Magnetospirillum sp. XM-1: one gene and its partner. The protein of the gene in region 2 interacts with the protein of the main gene of each other region in a pairwise test. Links are inferred from orthologs where the notes say so. Each region holds a gene or a part of one and is shown on either strand. Other genes may lie near its edges.

What was found.
Region 1: the proteins of grpE (region 2) and groL interact in binary tests that used the Escherichia coli proteins (3 or more experiments, as listed by UniProt). The link is inferred for Magnetospirillum sp. XM-1 from one-to-one orthologs.

What each region holds. Positions count from the first base shown.
Region 1 is NZ_LN997848.1:1,131,028-1,133,967, reverse strand. Bases 72-2,940 are described here. They hold groL (chaperonin GroEL), read right to left. Parts: upstream 2,401-2,940; coding sequence 742-2,400; downstream 72-741. Other genes in these bases: XM1_RS23865 (hypothetical protein), read right to left, coding at 2,815-2,940; groES (co-chaperone GroES), read right to left, coding at 2,429-2,716; XM1_RS05405 (S9 family peptidase), read right to left, coding at 72-615. Also shown: more of XM1_RS05405, read right to left, coding at 1-71.
Region 2 is NZ_LN997848.1:745,557-748,626, forward strand. The notes cover bases 46-3,044. They hold grpE (nucleotide exchange factor GrpE), read right to left. Parts: upstream 1,846-3,044; coding sequence 1,246-1,845; downstream 46-1,245. Other genes in these bases: dapB (4-hydroxy-tetrahydrodipicolinate reductase), read left to right, coding at 46-520; XM1_RS24470 (hypothetical protein), read left to right, coding at 523-687; XM1_RS03610 (helix-turn-helix domain-containing protein), read left to right, coding at 764-1,204; hrcA (heat-inducible transcriptional repressor HrcA), read right to left, coding at 1,878-2,942. Also shown: more of dapB, read left to right, coding at 1-45. UniProt on the Escherichia coli protein: Participates actively in the response to hyperosmotic and heat shock by preventing the aggregation of stress-denatured proteins, in association with DnaK and GrpE. It is the nucleotide exchange factor for DnaK and may function as a thermosensor.

The DNA of each region.
Region 1 (2,940 bases), 390 kb from region 2 along the record:
GCCGAAAGTGGCGAAGGCCTCCACCAGCCGGGCGGGAACGCAGACCTCGTCGGGACGGACCGAGCCCCTGCCCCCGGCGAAGCTGATGGCGGCGACCAGGCCGGGGGGCGGATCGGCGGCGAGCGCCACGGTGGCCAGACCGCCCGCCGAGCGGCCGACGCTGAGAATGCGCGACGCATCCACATAGGGCTTGGCCGCCATGGCGCGGATCACCGCCCGGATGTCATCGGCCGAGCGGCGGCCCGAGGTGACGTAGTCGGGAGAGGCGCATTTGCCGCTGCTTTCCACGTACTCGCCTTCGGACTGGCCATAGCCGCGCCGCATGAAGGTGACCACCACCCAGCCCCTTCGGGCGAATTCGCGGGCCTGGGCGCGCATGGCGCCGGGGCTCATCGTCTCGCGGTCGGCGGCGTCGCGGGGCGCGCCATGACTGAGCACCGCCAGCGGATGGCGCAGGCGATCGTCGGGACGGATGATCAGCGCGTCGAGGGCGACGGCCCGCCCGCCCTCGGAGAACGACACGGCCAAGCCGCCGGCTTCCTCGACCAGCCCGGCCCGGGCGGCCGGCACGAAGCCGACGAACAGTGCGAGAAAGGCGATGACCAGCGTCTTCATGGTGCCTCCGCAGGGCATGGCGAAGAGCAAAGAGTAGACGGTTTGGAGCGATTGAAAAGAAAAACCCCCCTCCCGTTGCCGGGAGAGGGGTTTCCTTCAACGCGGGTAAGCGTCGGTTGGCCGGACTTAGAAGTCCATGCCGCCCATGCCGCCCATGCCACCCATGCCGCCCATGTCGCCGCCGGGCATGCCGCCCACGTCCTTCTTGGGGCGCTCGGCGATCATGGCTTCGGTGGTGATCAGCAGGCCGGCCACGGAAGCCGCGTCCTGCAGCGCGGTGCGCACGACCTTGGTCGGATCGATGATGCCGGCCTTGATCATGTCGGTGTAGACGCCGGTCTGGGCGTCGAAGCCGAAGGCCAGGTCCTTGGACTCGCCGATCTTGCCGGCGACAACGGCGCCGTCATGGCCGGCGTTCTCGGCGATCTGACGCACCGGAGCCTGCAGCGCGCGACGGACGATGCCGATGCCCACTTCCTGGTCCGGGTTGCCGGACTTCAGGCCTTCCAGGGCCTTGACGGCGTGCAGCAGGGCGACGCCGCCGCCCGGGACGATGCCTTCCTCGACCGCGGCGCGGGTGGCGTGCAGGGCGTCGTCAACGCGATCCTTGCGCTCCTTCACCTCGATCTCGGACGCGCCGCCGACCTTGATGACGGCCACGCCGCCAGCCAGCTTGGCCAGACGCTCCTGCAGCTTCTCGCGGTCGTAGTCCGAGGTGGTCTCCTCGATCTGCGCGCGGATCTGCTTGCAACGGGCGTCGATGTCGCCCTTCTTGCCCGAGCCGTCGACGATGGTGGTGTCTTCCTTGGTGATGGTGATGCGCTTGGACGTGCCCAGCATCTCCAGGTTGACGCTTTCCAGCTTGATGCCGAGGTCTTCGCTGATCACCTGACCACCGGTCAGGATGGCGATGTCTTCCAGCATGGCCTTGCGGCGGTCGCCGAAGCCCGGAGCCTTCACCGCCGCGACCTTCAGGCCGCCGCGCAACTTGTTGACCACCAGGGTGGCCAGGGCCTCGCCCTCGATGTCCTCGGCGATGATCACCAGCGGACGACCGGACTGAACCACCTGCTCGAGCACGGGCAGCAGGGGCTGCAGGCCCGACAGCTTCTTCTCGTGCAGCAGGATGTAGGGGTTATCCAGCTCGCAGGTCATCTTCTCGGCGTTGGTCACGAAGTACGGGCTGGTGTAGCCACGGTCGAACTGCATGCCCTCGACCACGTCCAGCTCGGTGTCCAGGCCCTTGGCCTCCTCGACGGTGATCACACCCTCGTTGCCGACCTTTTCCATGGCCTTGGCGATCATGTCGCCGATTTCCTTCTCGCCGTTGGCGGAGATGGTGCCGACCTGGGCGATCTCGGCATTGGTGGCGACCTTGCGCGAACGCGACTTCACGTTCTCGACCACGGCGGCCACGGCCAGATCGACGCCGCGCTTCAGATCCATCGGATTGAGGCCGGCGGCCACGGCCTTGACGCCCTCGCGGACGATGGCCTGGGCCAGCACGGTGGCGGTGGTGGTGCCGTCACCGGCCAGATCGGCGGTCTTCGAGGCCACTTCGCGCACCATCTGGGCGCCCATGTTCTCGAACTTGTCGGCCAGCTCGATCTCCTTGGCGACGGTAACGCCGTCCTTGGTGATGCGCGGAGCGCCGAACGACTTCTCGATCACCACGTTGCGGCCCTTGGGACCCAGGGTGACCTTCACCGCATCGGCGAGAATGTCGACGCCGCGCAGCATGCGGGTGCGGGCGTCGGTGGAGAACTTGACTTCCTTGGCAGCCATTTGTCTGAACCTCTATGGAATTCTGGAATTAGGCGAGAATGCCGAGAATGTCGGATTCCTTCATGATCAGCAGATCGACACCGTCGATCTTGACCTCGGTGCCGGACCACTTGCCGAACAGCACGCGGTCGCCGGCCTTGACGTCGAGCGCCACCAGCTTGCCGTCGTCGCCACGGGTGCCGGAACCGACAGCCACCACTTCACCCTGCATGGGCTTTTCCTTGGCGGTGTCGGGGATGATGATGCCGCCGGCGGTCTTCTCTTCGGCGTCGAGGCGCTTGACCAGCACGCGGTCATGGAGCGGACGGAACTTCATTTCGGGAATTACCTCCGTAAGACGTTTCGATCTGCCGGGGTGCTGTTAGCACTCTCCGGCGACGAGTGCCAACCATCTAGGAGGGGTGAGCGGGAGAGTCAAGCGCGATCGGGTGAAATTTCCCGCACTTTTCGGAGCAGATTGTAGCAACTTAATGATTCGTAATGATAAATTTCCGCCATGGACATGCCGCGATTCGCACCTACATTCTTGCTCAGCGATTT
Region 2 (3,070 bases):
GCTGGTGGTGGGCACCACCGGCCTTTCCAAGGACGACGAGGCCCGGCTGGCCGAGGCCGCCAAGCGCGCCCCCATCGTCTACGCCCCCAATTTCAGCGTCGGCGTCAATCTGCTGATGGCGCTGACCGAGCGCGCCGCTTCCATCCTGGGCGAGGATTACGACATCGAAATCGTCGAGATGCACCACCGCCACAAGGTGGACGCGCCCTCGGGCACGGCGCTGGGCCTGGGCCGCTCCGCCGCGCTCGGCCGCCAAAAGGCGCTGGATTCCGTGTGGTGCAAGAGCCGCGACGGCCATACCGGGGCGCGGCCCAAGGGCGAGATCGGTTTCGCCACCTTGCGCGGCGGCGACGTGGTGGGCGACCACACCGTGATGTTCGCCGCGGAAGGGGAAAGGGTCGAACTGACCCACAAGGCGTCGTCCCGCGCCGTGTTCGCCAAGGGCGCGGTGCGCGCCGCCCGCTGGGCCGCCGATTGCCGGCCGGGGCTTTATTCCATGCGCGACGTTCTGGGGCTGTGAGAATGAGCGACGAGCAAAAGGCCCCCCAAGCGCCGGTCGGACGCCGCTACAAGGAGTGGGAGCACACCTCGGCCGAGGAAGTGGCGTTCTCGCGCAAGGTGTTCTACGGCATGATGACCTTGCTGGCGATTCTGCTGGGGGCGCTGGTCTACGGGGCGCTAAGATAGGCCTGTCGTCCTGGTGTCGTGGCGCTGTCGCGGGGTCCGCCCCATGCTGGCGCCACCTTTCCCGAGGGTCCGAAGCATGACCGATACCGCCGAAACCATCCGTGAGCTGCGTCTGCAACGCGCCTGGTCCCAGGAGCAACTGGCCGAGATCGCGGGTATCAGCGCCCGCACCGTCCAGCGGCTCGAACAGGGCCAGGCCGCCGCGCTGGAAACGCTGAAGGCCCTGGCGGCGGCCTTCGACATGCCGATCGATCGCCTTCGGGGAGGCTCCGCCCCCCTCGCCAAGGATGATTCCATGATGACTGAAACCGCTGTGCCGTCGCCCGCCCCCCGTGACCCCCAAAGGACGTTCCGCCGTCATCTTCTGGTGTTCGCGGCCGTGATGAGCGGGCTGGCCGCCATCAACCTCTTCCACAACCCGGATCATCTGTGGGTGATCTATCCGGCGCTGGGCTGGGGCGTTCCCCTGGCCATCAAGGCCCTGTCCCTACGCCACACGCCGCCGGCCGCCGGCTGAAAGCAAAACCCCCGCCGATGAGGCGGGGGTTTCTTGTTTCGTCAGACGCTGGTGTCGACGTTGTTGCCGCCGCTCTTGGGGCCGCCCTTGGCGACGCCCACCAAGGCGGGGCGCAGCAAGCGGTCGTGCAGCGTGTAGCCCGCCTGCATCACCAGCACCACGGTGCCTTCGATCTGGCTGGGGTCTTCCATCTCCATCATGGCCTGATGCAGGTTGGGGTCAAACTTCTCGCCCTGGGCCGCCACCGGCTTGATGCCGTAGCGCTCGAAGGTGGCCAGCAATTCCCGTTCGGTCATCTCGACGCCGGTGGTCAGCGCCGCCAGGGATTCGTTGCCGTCCCGCGCCGCCGCCGGCACCGAATCCAGCGCCCGGCGCAGGTTGTCGGCCACCGACAGCACGTCCTTGGCGATGTTGGAGACGGCGTACTTGCCGCGATCCTCGGCCTGCTGCTCCAGGCGGCGGCGCGTGTTCTCGGTCTCGGCCTTGGCGTAGAGCACGTCGTTCTTCAGCTTGGCGATTTCCGCCTCCAGCTGGGCGATGCGGTCGGATTCGGCGGCCGGCGGCGCGGCGGATTCGGCGGCCGGGCCCGGTTCGGCGCTTTCGGCGGCGGGCATCTGCTCGGCGGTCTGATCCTGGGTCATATCAAGGCTCTCTCGACAGGTTGAAGTTGCAATCAGGTGGGTTGCCCGATCAGGCGGCCGATCACACGCGCGGTGTAATCGACCATGGGAATGATGCGGGCGTAGTTGATGCGTTGCGGGCCGATCACCCCGATGGCGCCGACGATGCGCTCGCGCGAATCGCGGTAGGGCGCCACCACCATGGAACAGCCGGTGACGCCGAACAAATCGCTTTCGGCGCCGATGAAGATCTGCACCCCGTCGGCGACCCGGGTCAGGTCCACCAGGCGCAGGAACTGCTCGGAGGTTTCCAGCGCCTCGAACAGCGAGCGGATGCGCTCCAAATCCTCGACGGCGGTGACGTCTTCCAGCAGATGGGACTGGCCGCGCACGATCAGCGCCGACTGGCTTTCGCCGCCCGCCCAGGTGGCCAGCCCGGCCTCGATCACCCGCTTGGTGAGCGAATCGAGCAGGGTGCGCTGGTGTTCGAGCTCTGCGGTGATCTCGTCCCTGACCTCGTCCAGCGAGCGCCCCGCCAGCCGGGCGTTCAGGTAATTGCCGGCCTCGACCAGGGTGGACATCTCGACGCCGTCGGGCAGGTCGAGGATGCGGTTCTCCACCATGCCGTCCTCGGTGACCAGGACCACCAGGGCGCGGTTGCGGCCCAGCCAGACGAATTCCACGTGTTTCAGCGTGCGCTGGATCTTGGGCGCCACCACCACGCCGGCGCAGCGGCTCAATCCCGACAGCGCGCCCAGGGCCTCGCCCAGCACCTGCTCCATGGAGCGGCCCGCCGCCTTGCACTGGGCGTCGATGGCCGAGCGCTCGGATTCGGCCATGCGGCCCACTTCCAAGAGGCCGTTGACGAACAGGCGCATGCCCGCCTGGGTGGGCAGCCGCCCGGCCGAGGTATGGGGCGCGTAAAGGAGGCCGAAATCTTCCAGATCGGCCATGACGTTGCGGATGGTGGCCGGCGACAGGCCGAGGGTGAGGCGGCGCGACAGGGTGCGCGAGCCGATGGGCTCGCCGGTTTCCACATAGGATTCCACGATCTGGCGGAAGATTTCCCGCGATCTGTCGTTCAGCTCGGTAATGACGGGGCCCTTGGTCCGTACCATTGCCTTCTCCGGTGCGGCGAAAATCTAGTGGCGCCTTGCCCCCTCGTCAATGTCGGGGGGTCGAGATTGTGGACGACACCCACCATATGGAGGTAGCTTGCCGCCTCTTTGCCTTCCTTCGAGGATTC